2 linked regions of the Haloterrigena salifodinae genome follow. The protein of the gene in region 2 binds, or shares a complex with, the protein of the main gene of each other region. Links are inferred from orthologs where the notes say so. Each region holds a gene or a part of one and is shown on either strand. Other genes may lie near its edges.

Region 1 (6,788 bases), on a different replicon or contig from region 2:
CAGCGAGACCGCGGTCTCGTCGCCGTAACGCCAGCACTCGAGTTCGATCGTGTCCCCCGGGCTGGTCCGCAAGGCGAGGTGGCTCGAGAGTGCGTGGCGGTCGGGGATCGGCTCGCCGTCGATGGCGTAGATGACGTCGCCCCCGACGGGGATCGAGTCGCGCGGGCGGGGCGTTGCGGCCCGGAGGACGCCGTCGGCCGGGTCGCCGGACTCGACGCCGGTGACGATGACGCCGGTCGCCTCGGGGAGGTCGTTGGCCTCGGCGATATACCGGTCGACGGTTGAGAGGGTGATCCCCATGTAGGAGTGGTCGTAGGTTCCGGTCTCGATCAGCGAGGGGACGACTCGACTCGCGACCGCCGACGGGATCGCGAAGCCGATATTGTCCCCGCCGCCGGCGGTAATGACGCCGGCGACTTCGCCGTCCAGGTTGACCAGCGGGCCGCCGCTGTTGCCGGGGTTGACCGCGGCATCGGTCTGGATCGCGTTCGAAAACGAAAACGTCCGGTCCGGCATGTCGAGCGTGCGGTTGACGCCGCTGACGATCCCCTTCGACATGGAGCCCTCGAACCCGTAGGGGTTGCCGATCGCGAGCACCTCTTGGCCGACGACGGAGCGCTCGGCGGCCAGCTCGAGGGGCGTCGCCTCGTCGGGGACGTGATCGACCTTGAGGACGGCCAGGTCGCTGTAGAAGTCGGCGCCGACGATTTTGGTGGCCGACCAGTCGCCGTTGATGTACTGGAGGTCGACGGTGTCGGCGCCGGCGACGACGTGCTCGTTCGTGACGAGGTGGGTGTCGTCGACGAGAAAGCCCGAGCCTTGGCCGCCGCTCCGGTCGCCACCGTACGGGCTCCCGGCGCCTAGCGCCCGAACCTGTGCGACCGAGTCGATGACCGCCTCGTAGACGTCGGTGTACGTCGAGCCGTCCGCGCGCTTGTCCGGATCGATCTCCTGCGAAATCGAGTGCGAGGACGAGCCCTCTATCGAGTCGCTGGCGGTGGGCTCGGTACAGCCGGCGACGGCACCGACGAGGCCGGTACCGGCGAGCGCGAGGAACTCGCGACGGTCCGGGGTGTGTCCGTTCATAGGCGAGGCTAGCACTCGACCCATTTGAACGTCCGGGCCACTTGAGAGTCTGCTTATCAATACATTATCCCGAGAGGGAATGACGTGCCGGCCGCGGGAACGATCCGGGCGACTCCCCCACCGACGGACCGAAGGGAAAACGTGTTACCCGCGGCCGCCCGATTCCCGTGATATGATCACGGAAGACGCCCGCGCGCTGCTCGAGACGGGGCCGGTCTGTGACTCCTGTCTCGGTCGCCCCTTCGCCGAGCGGAGCTTCGGACTGACCAACGCCGAGCGCGGCCGGGCGCTGCGGACGACGATCGCGATGGAAGACGACGCCGACTTCGAGCCCGACGAGCCCGCCGACTGCTGGGTCTGCGAGGGGTACTCGGGCACCGTCGACGCGATCGCCGAGACCGTCGTCGACGCCCTCGAGGACGCCGACTTCGCGACCTACCAGGTCGGAAGCCGCGTCCCGCCACTGGTCGAGGAAAACGACCGACTCCTCAGGGAGGACGCCGGCCTCGAGCCGGACGTCGGCGAGTCGTTCAAGCGCGAGGCCAACCGCGAGGTCGGCCGTCGCGTCGGCGCGAAGACCGGCACCGACGTCGACTTCGACCGCCCCGACGTCCTCGGGATCGTCGACCTCGCGGCGTTCGATCCCCTCGAGGCTCTCGAGTCGGAATCGGTCACGAGCCACGCGGTCGATATCCAGCTCAACCCCGCCTTCGTCTACGGCCGGTACCGCAAACTCGAGCGGGACATTCCCCAGACGGAGTGGCCCTGCCGGGAGTGTGGCGGTAGCGGAACCCAGTTGAGCGACGACGGCGAGGAACCCTGCGACTACTGCGGCGGCTCGGGCTACATGTACGATACCAGCGTCGAACAAGTTGTCCGTCCCCACGTCGTCGACGCCATGGACGGCGACGAGGGGACCTTCCACGGCGCCGGTCGCGAGGACGTCGACGCCCGGATGCTCGAGGAGGGCCGCCCGTTCGTCCTCGAAGTCAAACGGCCCAAGATTCGCGACCCCGACCCGGCGGAACTCGAGCGCGAGATCAACGCGGCCGCCGAAGGGAGCGTCGAGGTCGAGGGTCTTCGACTCGCGACCTACGAGATGGTCGAGCGCGTCAAGGAACACGACGCGAGCAAGCGCTACCGCGCCGACGTCGAGTTCGCCGAGCCGGTCGACGAGGCCGACTTCGAGGCCGCCTTCGAGGAACTGACGGGAACGACCGTCCAGCAGGATACGCCCCAGCGCGTCGACCACCGGCGGGCCGACCTCACCCGCGAGCGAACCGTCTACGACATCGACGGCGAGTTGCGGTCGCCGACCGAGGCCGAGGTCCGCCTCCACGGCGAAGGTGGCCTCTACGTGAAGGAACTGATCAGCAGCGACGCGGGCCGCACGGAGCCGAGCCTGGCCGGCCTGCTCGAGACCGACGCCGAGGTCACGGCGCTGGACGTGTTCGGCGTCGAGGGCGAGGAGGAACCGTTCGAACTCGAGGAGTACTTCCTCGACGAGCCGCGGGACGACGGCGAGGCGGCCGCGGCGGACGCCTGATAGGAGCGGTTGCCGACGGCGAGTCTTCTTCGCGTTGCGACCGAACAGCGCAACGGTTTAGCCGTCGGCGACGGACCCTCGAGGCATGCCATTCGGCGTCGACGAAGCCGGCAAGGGACCCGCGCTCGGGTCGATGTTCGCCGCGGCGGTCCACTGCGGGGACCCCGCGGCGCTCCCGGACGGAATCGCGGACTCGAAACGACTCGCACCCGAACGCCGCGAGGAACTGGCGGCGACGATCCGCGAGGACGACCGCGTTCGCGTCGGCGTCGCGGAGATCACGCCCGCGCGCATCGACGATCCGGAGACGGACATGAACTCGCTGGCCGTCGCGGCCCACGCCGAGGCGATCGGCGGCGCGCTCACGGACCTCGACTTCGAGCCGGGCGGATCCGACGGTGACACGCTCGAGGCCGACGCCGTCGAGCCGGCTCCGATCACCGGACTCTGCGACGCCTGCGACACCGACGAGGACCGCTTCGCTCGTCGCGTCAGGGAGGCCTGTACGTCCCTCCCGTCAACGTCGGACTCGCTCGCTGCCGCCCTCCAGATTGAGGCGCGCCACGGCGCCGACGACGAGTCGCCGATCGTCGGCGCGGCCAGTATCGTCGCCAAGGTCGAACGCGACGCTCACGTCGCCGCCCTCGCGGACCGCGTCGACGGGTACGAGTCCGTCGGCAGCGGCTACCCGAGCGATCCGAACACCCGCGAGTTCCTCGCGTCCTACGTCGACGAGCACGGCGATCTCCCCCCGTTCGCGCGGGAGACGTGGTCGACCTGCGAGGATCTGCTCGCCGAGGCCCAGCAGACGGGTCTCGGCGAGTTCTGAGCGCCGAGCCGTGCCGCTCGAGACGATCGCTGGTGATCGGTCCGAGTCGAAGAAATTCACCGGGTCGTATTAGTAACTATTTAATTCACTAAGTATGATATAATCGCCGTGTTTCGATCGATTATCGTCGGGATTGGGGACGTACTGCTCGGACGACTGCTCGTCGTTCTCATGTTGGGCGTGCCGGTGTTCGGCGTCGCGTTCGTGTTGGCGTTCGGAACGGACGCTCTCGTATCGCTCGGCCTCTCGAGAGGAGTCGCCGGCACGATCACTGCGACGATAGCCACTGTGGGAAGTGTCGCCGGATTGGCTGCGTTCGCCTACTATCTGATCGACTGGTAGCGACGCCCTCTCGCTGGGATTCGTCGCCGACCTGTCGACCGTTTTATGCGTGACGGCTACGCAGCATCAAGCATGCTCGACGTGGTCGTCCTGTTCGCGCTCGCCGCCGTCGGAACGGCCGTCGTCTGGAAGGGCAGCGCGTGGCTCGAGACATCCGCGAACCGCCTCGCTGCGGGGTACGGCGTGCCGGCGGTCGTCCAGGGGGCGATCATCGCCGCCGCTGGCTCGAGCATGCCCGAACTGGTGAGCGTGCTCGTCTCGACGCTGTTACACGGCGAGTTCGAGGTCGGTATCGGTACGATCGTCGGGTCGGCCGTTTTCAATCTGCTGGCGATCCCGGCCATCTCGGTCCTCGCGGCCGACGACGAGGGAATGACGACGGGCCGGGATCTGGTCTACAAGGAGGCGCTGTTCTACATGCTCGCGGTCGCCGCGCTGCTGTTGACGTTCTCGCTGGCGGTCATCTACTACCCGGCTGCGGGCGCGGGGCTCCAGGGTGAGGTCACGCGGCCGCTCGCGCTGTTTCCGCTGGTCCTGTACGGACTCTACGTCTTCACCCAGTACCTGGACACCACCGAGGACGAAACGGCGGCGGATACCGACGTCGCCCTCGGGCGGGCTTGGCTCCGGTTCGGGCTGGGACTGGTGGTGATCGTCGTCGGCGTCGAGGGACTCGTCCGAGCCGCGGTCGGGCTGGGCGAGGCCTTCGGGACCCCCGCGTTTCTCTGGGGGATGACCGTCGTCGCCGCGGGCTCGAGCGTTCCCGACGCCTTCGTCAGCGTCGCCGCCGCTCGGTCGGGCCGTTCGTCGGTCAGCCTCGCGAACGTCCTGGGGAGCAACGTTTTCGACCTGCTCGTCGCGGTGCCGGCCGGCGTGCTGGTCGCCGGAACCCTGTCGGTTACCTTCGACCACATCGTTCCGATGATGAGCTTCTTGATCCTCGCGACGGTCGTCTTCTTTACCATCATCCGGACGGAGATGACGCTCTCCGAGCGCGAGGCCCGACTGTTGCTTGGGCTCTACGGCCTGTTCGTCGTCTGGCTAGTCCTCGAGAGCGTCGGCGTGACGACCGTCGTCCCGACGTGAGACGAGGGAGGTGACTCGACAAGAGCTACGCCGACGTTCCGCTGCATTTGCAGGCGCCCCGCTCTTGCCGTTGGCCGGATCAATTGCAGTGTTCGATATGCCAGTCTGTACTAACTGCGAGAACCCCGTTTCTCTCGACTTCGAGCGCGCCTACGGCGACGACGGAACGGTCGATTGGTGTCCGCGGTGTCGAGACGGAACGTAAGCTGGGGTGACCCGTTTCTGCCGACACCACAACTGCTTCTCGTCGGCGTCAAGCGAAGCGTCGGCTAACCGATTCGCGTCTCGAGTGATCCGCACAAGAACCAGTACCCACCGTCTGTCTCTACGTCAAGAGCTGAAGGTCCTCGGGTGAAAGCCGGTATCCGCTGAAACCCGATCTCCGCGAAAACGACCGCTGCGTGTCTGTCCGCGCTACTTGTCCGTCAACAGCCGCTGGAGGATGTCCCCGTAGGCGGGCCGAGTGATGAGCACGCCGACGAGCACGCCGAGGATGGTGATGATGGCGAACCCGCGCAGATCCCCGAGGCTCAGGACGGCCAGTGGCGACATGGCGATGATCGTCGTCGCCGCGGCGGCGCCGATGACCCAGAACGCCTTTCGGAAGCGGGATTCGAACACCCGCCTCGAGCTGACGTCGCCTTGCTCCATCACCTCGTCGGCGATGATGACGAGGTCGTCCACCCCGGTCCCGACCACGGCGATGAAGCCGGCGACGTGAGAGAGATCGAGCGGCATGCGTATCAGCGCCGCGAAGCCGAGCAGGATGAGCACCTCAGACATCGCGGTGACGATCATCGGCGCGGCGACGCGGGGGTTCCGATAGCGCAGGAAGACGACGCCGCTGACGGTGATCACCGCCAGCGCTCCGATCACCAGCGAGTAGAGCTTGAACTGTTCGGCCAGCGCCGGCGACAGCGAGTAGGTCTGGGCCTCGCTGAATTCGAGCGGCGCGGGCAACGAACCGGACTGGAGATTCACCGAGAGCGCCTGGCCCTGCTGGGCGCTCTGTGCGCCCATCTGGAACGTGGGATCGTTCTCCCAGGAACCGGCTTGCATCGACCTCGCGAGACGGGGGCCCATGGAGTGGGCGTCGACGACTTCGCCGTCGATGACCGTGAGCAGACAGTACCGCTCTCCCTCGTGGTCGAAGTTGATGCTCTCGCCGTCACCGCGGAGCCCACATTGCTGGACACCGACGTTCGGGTCGGTGAAGCCGAGTTCGTTCAACCTCGACTGGAACTCTGGCGCGGCGTTGCTGTCGACCTGAACGGGAACGACGGTTTCCCCGGTGTCCTGGTTGATTTCTGGCGGATCGACTTTCGCAATATCGTCTCCGCTCAGGACCGTTTCGTTCGTGTGGTTGCCGTCCTCGGTCGGGTGGTAGGCCTGCACTTCGACGATCCCTCGCTCGGCGAGCAGCTCTCGAAGCTCGTCGGCGCCCATGTCCGGCGCCTCGGTGACGATGTAGTAGCCGCCGCCGAGCCTGGCCGATTCGTAGACGTTGCCACCAGAGAGGCCGGCCGCGTTGATTCGCGACTGGATCGTATCGACCATCTGCTGGCGCGTCTCCGCGGTCACGCCCTTTCGGATGTCCTCGTTGGGATCGACCTCGACGCCGGCTTCGGTGAGCGCGGCGGCGAACTCCTCCTCGCTCACGTTCTCGGTGAACAGCTCGGCGTGGGCGTTTCCGTCGTCGTCGACGCTGACGCGGACGTTCCCCGTCTCGAGGCCGGTTTCGTCGTACAGCGTTCGCTCGATTTCCGTAAGCCGTGCCTGATCGACGCTGCCGTTATCCCTGACGGCGCCGGCGTCGATGTCCTCGGCGGTCATCCCGGTGACGGGGGCGCTGATCCGCGTCCCGCCCTCGAGGTCAAGTCCGTACTCGAGGTTCGTCGC
Region 2 (7,029 bases):
TTCGGCCGCCGAAAGCAACGAATCAATGCTCGACCGCGAACAGATCATCGAAATTGGCGTCTCCCTCTCGATGGTCGTGCTGATGCTCGGCACTATGATTGCTATCGGGACCCAGTACGGCGGGTCCAGCGGCACACTCTCTCCCCAAGGCGGTGAACTGCTCGTCGGCGCCATCACCGGCTTTATCATCCTGATGCTCGCGGTCGGCATTGGTCTCGCGTACCTCCTGAACGACCCCGAGGACGGCCTCGAGACCGACGACGAGACGGACGCCGACACCGGCAGCGCGATCTGACGGCGGCACAATACTTTTTGCAGTTATTGCGTTGATATACTGTATGCGCAGTCCCGACGCCGCTCTCGACGCCGAATCGACGCGATCTCGCTCGAGGTGGTCGGTGATCGCCGCCGTCGTCGGAACCTTCGTGTTCGGATCAGCGATTGTCGGTCTCTCGGCATCGGTCCTCGAGGCGCCCGCCGCCGTCGGCGCGGTCGCGGTGCTGACGCTGCTCGCGGCCGCCCTCGCGTGGCGTCGCGCCGCGACGGCCGGCGAGACCGCCGCCGACGACGAGGAGGTCCGGGACGTCTGGAACACGATCCCGTCTTGGCAGTACGACGGCCGGCACGCCGAATCCGGTGGCCTCACGCGCGGCGAACAGGAGAGCGCGCTCCGGGAGATTCAGCAACGGGCCGACGACCTCGAGGAGCGAGAGCGCAACTAATGCAGAATCAGTCGCCGCTGGCCGACTGCTCCTCGCGCTCGGCCTCCCGCCAGTCATCGATCTCGTCGTCGTCGGCGTCGTCGATCCGCTCCTCGTAGTAGGCCATCGGGTGAGGAATGCGTTCACAGAGGTCGTCCTTGTTCACGCAGTCGCCGTAGGACTGCATCGTCGCACAGGAGGGCGGCGAGTACTCCGTCGGCGAACTGTCGCCGCGGATGTGGTCGGTCTGGTAGCGGGTCATCTCCTCGCCGAACGACGAGTTGACCCGGTAGAGTTCGACGATTTCGTCGGTCGTCATCCCGATGCTCGTCAGGAAGGCGGTGATCGCAAACCGCGAGTGGTGGGGCAAGTGTTCGCCCTTCTGGATATCGTCGAGCAGGGCCTTCATACACGGCGGGAACAGGTCAGGAACGACAGTATCGATGTCCTGCGTGAGTTCGAGATCGGCGAGTACCTCGCGGATCTCGGCGGCCTCGTCCTCGAGGGCAGCGGCGATGACTGCGGGAACGTCGAAGGGGAGGCCGTCCTCGATGCGGCCCCGGATGGCCTCTCGGAGCAGGGTCAGGAGTTCGTCGTGGTCGACCGGCACCTCGCCGTCGGTCAGCGCGCGGTTGACCAGGTGCCACTCGTCGCCCCACAGGTCCTCGGCGAGGGGAAGGTAGGTGCCGACGTCGATCCGGTAGCCGTCGGCGGTCTCCCGGACCGCGCCGTCGAGGTCGAACTCCGCGAGAAGGGTCTCGAGGTCCAGCCCGGTCGACTCGACGCTTTTCAGTTCCGTGGTGTCCTCGAAGTCGGTCGTAAAGCGATCGTAGGCGGTCGCGGCCTCGGCGCGGGCGTACTTGCGAACGAGGACGCGCTCCTCGACCATCGAGACGAGGACGCGCGCGACGGGATAGGAGAGCAGTTCGACGCGCGTGTCTCGTCGCGGCTCGCCCGTCTCGCCGTCCTCGAGGGCCGCCACCACGCGCTCGCGGGCGCGGTTGACGACCGCCCGATCCTGGTCGACGACGGTGGCCAGATCGACGGCCTCCGTCGCCACGGCGTCGCGGGCGGTCTCGAGGAACGGGTACCGGGCGTGCAGTCGCTGCATCGGTAATGGGATGTTACTGCGTGGGGTTAAAGCCGCTGATTGTTCGACGGGGGACGATCGCGAGTAAGCCGCGATTGGACCGCCCCGCGACGGGCGATGGAGGCGATATCGACCGGTTTTCGGCCAGTCGTCGGGATCGATTTCAAGGGCGTCCGACACGTCTCTCCGAGTATGCCACGGGCCACTCGAGACGGCGTGTCGATCCACTACGAATACGACGAGAGCGAGGGCGGCGGAACGCCGGTCGTCTTCGTGCAGGGACTGGGCTACGGGCGCTGGATGTGGCGCTGGCAGCGCGAGGCCGTCGCGGACGACCGGGACGTGATCGCGCCCGACAACCGCGGGACGGGTCGATCCGACGTCGGCCTCCCCCCGCTGCTCCCGCGCCTGCCGCGGAAACTCCGCGCGCCCCTCATCTTCAAACTGGCCGGCTACTCGATCGGCGGCCTCGCCGCGGACCTCGAGGAAGTCCTCAAAGACGCCGGCGTCCGCCAGGCCCACGTCGTCGGCGCGAGCATGGGCGGAATGATCGCCCAGCGCTACGCGCTCGAGTACACGCGGGCGAAGACGCTGACGCTGTGCTGTACGAGCCACGGCGGCCCCGACGCGGTCCCGGTTCCCGACGAGACCCAGGAATTCATCTTCGACGTCCCCGACGGCGCGAGCGAGCGCGAGAAACTCCGCCACCGGATGCGCCCCGCCTTCACCGAGCGGTTTACGAATCGGAACCCGCACCTGATGGACCGGATCATCGAATGGCGACTCGAGCAGGACGCCGACGATCCGGCTCGCGAGGCTCAGGCTGCGGCCGTCCTCGACTTCGACGTCAGCGATCGGCTCGAGGGGCTCCGCGTGCCGACACTGGTGCTCCACGGGACCGACGACCGCGTGGTCCCCTTCGAGAATGGGCTGTTACTCGAGGAGGCGATTCCGAACGCGCGACTCGAGCGGTTCGAGGGCGGCTCGCACTGCTTTTTCATCGAGCACGCCGATCGGATGAACGAGGAACTGCGGGCGTTTCTTGCAGACCACGACTGATCGCCTGCGGCGGCCGCGTGAACCCCGGATCTACGCGGTCGGGGCGGCGCCGTCGTAGAACTGGATTCGACCGTCGCTTCGCACGCCGATCTCGTACCCCGCGTAGGGGAACCAGAGTTCGTGGGTGCTGGCGTCCGCTCGCCGGGCGTGGTCGACCAGCGAGTCTAGCGCGTCAGGATCGATAGCCTCGTAGAGGGGCTCGAGATCGACCGGGCGGCTGCCGGTCAGTGCCGCGACCGCCGTGATGACGGCCTCGCTGGCTCGCTCGCCGACGTCCGGATCGAACGTCGTCGTGAACGTCGGCTCGTCCGCGTCGCTGGTGTCCGCCGGACCGTCTGTGGAGGGCATGGCCCGGACTACTCGAGAGAGACTGGTAGCCTCCCACCTTCCCATATGATATTTTTAAGTAATAGCGTGCTCCCGCGGCCGCCGTCGCGACCGTCGAGTGGTGCCGTCGGCAGTCAACCGAGCCGAACGGCGGTTCGATTCAGTCGCTCTGGATGCGCGGCGCGAGCATGTAGGTGACCTGACCCTGCCCCTCCGCGAAGCCGAAGTAGATCTTGACCGGGAACTCCTCGCCGAGGTGGAGCGTGACTTCGGTATCCGAGGGGATTGCCTTGTTCATGTCCTTCAGGTAGTCCAGCGAGAACAGCGAGTGGGCCGGGCCGACCTGCAGGTCGATCAGATCCGCTTCGGTGAGTTCGAGGTGGACGTCGTCGGTGTCGCCCTCCGCGTCGACGTAGAAGTACTCCTCGCCCTCGTCGACGCCCAGCGCGATGTGGTCGGAGACCATGTCGGCGGCCTTGACCGATCGGTTGACGTCTTTCCCCTCAAGGACGACCTCCGCGGGTAGATCGAGGTCCGGAATGTCCGGCTCCTGGCGGATCGAGTCGGGGTCGATCAGCGCCAGGGTGTACTCGAGCCCTTCGATCTGGATCTGTAGCTTCCGCGTCTCTTCGTCGAGTTCGAGCTGGACGAGCTGGCCGGACTCGGCCATGCTCGCGATGTCCTCGAGCCGCGAGAGGTCGACGCCGATCAGCCCGCCGTCGGCCTCGTAGGATTCGAACGCCGAGGCATCGAGCGAGAGGTCGACCATGCCGACGTTAGCGGGATCGACGGCCCGGATTTCGAGGCCGTCCTCCTCGAGGTGGATCTTGCACTCGTCGACCAGCACGCTGATCGAATCGAGCGCGCTGGTGAGCGTTTCCGCGCTCACGATGGCCTTGAACATATACGCCGGGCTACGGACGGTTGCCATAAAAAGCCACCCTTTACGCGCGACTCCGCGGAGGCGATCGCTCGCGGCCGCGGATCCGGTCAGTACTCCTCGCGTAACCGGATCGCCTCGTCGGTGATGTCGTCGATCGCATCGTGGCGGAGCGGGTACTGGCTCTGGGCGTCCCGCCCCCAGCCCAGTCGGCTCTCGAGGTCGCCGCCGAGTTTCGCCTGCTCGGGTTCGACGGACACCGTCCCCTTGTTGGCGTCAATGTCGACTACGACGCCGATCTCGGTGCCGTTGCTGTCGAGGATCCGTTTTCCGGCTTCGTCCGCCGTGATCTCCTCGCTCATGCGTAGCCGTCCACTGTTCGACGGAATACCTGCTGGCCCGGTGTTCGCAACCGAGTCAATCGGAGGCTGGTCGCGGATCGCGGACCGCGGACCGCTCGACCCCGTCAGGATTCGATCTTTTCGACGATCTCTTTCGCCTCTTCCTCGGCTTTGTCCTCGCCAACGCTTTTCTTGATGAGTACGCTGGTTACCTCCCAGTCGTCCTCACCCTCGACCTTCCCGGTACGTACCTCGCTCCCCTCGGAGACGGACTCCGCCGGATCCTCCGCCCAGTCGGGCGTCCGGACCTCGTCGTACTCGTCCGGATCGCGGAACCGAACGTGGATGTAGTCGTCCTCGGTCTCCACCTTGTTGACGTCTGGTACGTCTGCCATACGCGGACGTCCGTCGGCCGCGCGCCTAACGGTACACCCTGAATACGCTCCCTCCCGAGTCGGGATCCGAAGCCGATCGAAGGGCGACGAGTCCGTTCGCAACTCACTCGAGGTGGGTCGCGAACCAGTCGGCGGCGCGGTCGGCGACGGCCTCGAGTTCGCCCTCGCCCTCGAAGAGGTGGCCGGCGCCCTCGACGATCCGGAGGTCCCGCTCGCAGGCCAGCGCGTCGTGGACCTCGCGGTTCACCTGCAGGACCGACTCATCCTCGCCGCCGACGATCAGCAGCGTCGGCGCGCGGACGTCGTCGACGACCTCGGCCGCCAGATCGACGCGGCCGCCCCGAGAGACGACCGCCCCGATCTCGGTCTCCGGGCGGACCGCTCCGCGGAGCGCCGCTGCGGCGCCCGTGCTCGCGCCGAAATAGCCGACCGTGCGGCCACCGCTCTCCGGACGCTCGCGGAGCCACTCGGTCGTCGCGACGAGCCGATCGGTCAACAGCGGGATGTCGAACCGGGTCTCCCGGTCCCGGTCTTCGCGTTCGGTGAGCAGATCGAACAGGAGCGTTCCCAGCCCCCGCTCGCGTAACCGCTCCGCCACGAAGTTGTTCCGCGGGCTGTGCCTGCTGCTGCCGCTTCCGTGGGCGAAGACGACCAGGCCGTTCGATCCCTCCGGGACGGCGAGTTCTCCCTCGAGGGTCGCGTCGGGCAACTCGATGTCGGTCACGGTGGGCGATCCGTCGGCCGGCATACGCGTCGCTCCACCGAGGACGGAGTTGAGTGTTGGGGGCGGCGTCGCCGCCGATCGCTCGAGGGGATCGTTCGGCGCGGCGGCCGCGCTCGTACCGAACGCGCTTGCGAACGACCCTCGGGCCGAAAGCGGTCGCGCTCGAGACCGCTCGCAGGGTGCGCACGCAAGGAAACGGTGTTTTCCGCGGCAGTCGTAGCTTGCCACCATGAGCGACCCGGACACAGACTGGACGTTCGAGGACGTCTTCGCCGACGCGCTCGAGGCGGTGCCAGACGAGCACCGCGATCCGGAACAGTTCGTCCCCGGCGTCGGGCCGCTGTCGGCCGACGTGATGCTCGTCGGCGAGGCGCCGGGCGGCCAGGAAGTCGAGCAGGGCGAACCGTTCGTCGGCCAGGCCGGCCAGCAACTGAACCGCGCCCTCGAGTCGATCGGCCACGACCGGCGGGAGTTGTACATCACCAACCTCGTCAAGGTGCGGCCGCCGGAGAACCGCGATCCTCACGTCGACGAGATCGAGGCCTGGTGGCCGGTGCTCGAGGCCGAACTCGAGCGCGTCGATCCCGCGGTCGTCGTCCCGATGGGCAGTTTCTCGACAGCCGAACTCCTCGAGACCGACGAGACGATCACGGACCTGCACGGCGAGGCATTCGAGCGCGAGGTGCCACCCGCTTCGCACGCCTCGGACGGGGAGGATACCGACTCCTCGAGCGAGGGAGGGTCCGACCCGGGAGAACGGACGGAGCGGATCGTCCGCCCGTCGTTTCACCCGGCCGCAGCGCTGTACGACCGGAGTAAGGTCGACGCGATCGAGTCGGATCTGCGGGCGGCCCTCGAGTCGGCGTGAGCGCTTGACCCCGATAACCGGCGGTGTCGGTCGGTGAGCGCCCGAGCACCTGCAGGCAGGAAGGGCTTTTTCTGGCCGGGCGAACCCCGAGGAGATGAGCCCGAGCTTCACCAGCGACGACGTCGGAAAGCCCGTTGAGACGGCCGACGGCGAACGGGTCGGTGTCGTCGCCGACGTCGATCCGGAGACCGCCTACGTGGAACCAGCGTCGGACGTCGGCGACTCGACGCGAGCCGCTCTCGACTGGGGGAGCGGCGAGGAGGCTGTCCCGCTTGCCGACAGCGCCGTCGGCGAATGGACCGGGGACGCGATCCGACTCGAAGCCGAGGTCGCGGCGGACGCCGTCACGTCGGGCGACGAGCCGAACGAGGAGGCGTCGTCCGACGACGGGGCTGCCGAGATCGGCTCCCAGGACGCCGACTACGACCCCGGCGAGCCGGTAGCCTCGAACCCCACCGAAGCGCCGCCCGACGAGCCCGGGACGACGCCGGATAACGAAATCGGCAACCGAGAGGGGACGGACCCGATGGTCGAGGACGACGAGTTCTACGACTCCCCGGAGGATGGGCCGCGGGTCGATCCCGACGACCAGATGGAGTCGCCGGCGGAGATCGAATCGTCACAGGATACGGCGGGCCGGGTCG

What was found. Proteins that work in one complex are often made in the same cells at the same time.
Region 1: the proteins of EH209_RS16250 (region 2) and rnhB are in contact, whole or in part, in a crystal structure (PDB 3P83), measured with the Archaeoglobus fulgidus proteins. The link is inferred for Haloterrigena salifodinae from one-to-one orthologs. Residues at the interface, in WP_010877842.1 of Archaeoglobus fulgidus: Val39, Ala42, Asn43, Val44, Ala45, Met46, Leu125, Asp168, Ser194, Asn218, Tyr219, Pro220, Ile237, Leu238, Ala239, Pro240, Arg241, Ile242, Glu243, Ser244; in WP_010878125.1 of Archaeoglobus fulgidus: Ala74, Ile178, Ala179, Ile183, Arg190, Ser195, Asn196, Leu197, Arg198, Gln199, Lys200, Thr201, Leu202, Asp203, Phe205.

What each region holds. Positions count from the first base shown.
Region 1 is NZ_RQWN01000002.1:258,263-265,050, forward strand. What follows is about bases 1,862-4,589. They hold rnhB (ribonuclease HII), read left to right. Parts: upstream 1,862-2,717; coding sequence 2,718-3,461; downstream 3,462-4,589. Other genes in these bases: EH209_RS10075 (tRNA pseudouridine(54/55) synthase Pus10), read left to right, coding at 1,862-2,632; EH209_RS10085 (hypothetical protein), read left to right, coding at 3,570-3,803; EH209_RS10090 (sodium:calcium antiporter), read left to right, coding at 3,876-4,589. In the rest of the region: EH209_RS10070 (S1C family serine protease), read right to left, coding at 1-1,086; more of EH209_RS10075, read left to right, coding at 1,259-1,861; more of EH209_RS10090, read left to right, coding at 4,590-4,889; EH209_RS25250 (DUF7563 family protein), read left to right, coding at 4,987-5,094; EH209_RS10095 (preprotein translocase subunit SecD), read right to left, coding at 5,304-6,788. UniProt on the Methanocaldococcus jannaschii protein: Endonuclease that specifically degrades the RNA of RNA-DNA hybrids.
Region 2 is NZ_RQWN01000003.1:342,695-349,723, reverse strand. The notes cover bases 2,210-5,178. They hold EH209_RS16250 (DNA polymerase sliding clamp), read right to left. Parts: upstream 4,082-5,178; coding sequence 3,338-4,081; downstream 2,210-3,337. Other genes in these bases: EH209_RS16235 (dienelactone hydrolase family protein), read right to left, coding at 4,897-5,178; EH209_RS16240 (hypothetical protein), read right to left, coding at 4,524-4,793; EH209_RS16245 (PRC-barrel domain containing protein), read right to left, coding at 4,168-4,419; EH209_RS16255 (HalOD1 output domain-containing protein), read right to left, coding at 2,881-3,198; EH209_RS16260 (alpha/beta fold hydrolase), read left to right, coding at 2,210-2,850. Outside these bases: EH209_RS16275 (DUF7472 family protein), read left to right, coding at 26-295; EH209_RS16270 (hypothetical protein), read left to right, coding at 339-722; DNA primase regulatory subunit PriL, read right to left, coding at 730-1,812; more of EH209_RS16260, read left to right, coding at 1,984-2,209; more of EH209_RS16235, read right to left, coding at 5,179-5,541; EH209_RS16230 (uracil-DNA glycosylase), read left to right, coding at 5,747-6,385; EH209_RS16225 (hypothetical protein), read left to right, coding at 6,480-7,029.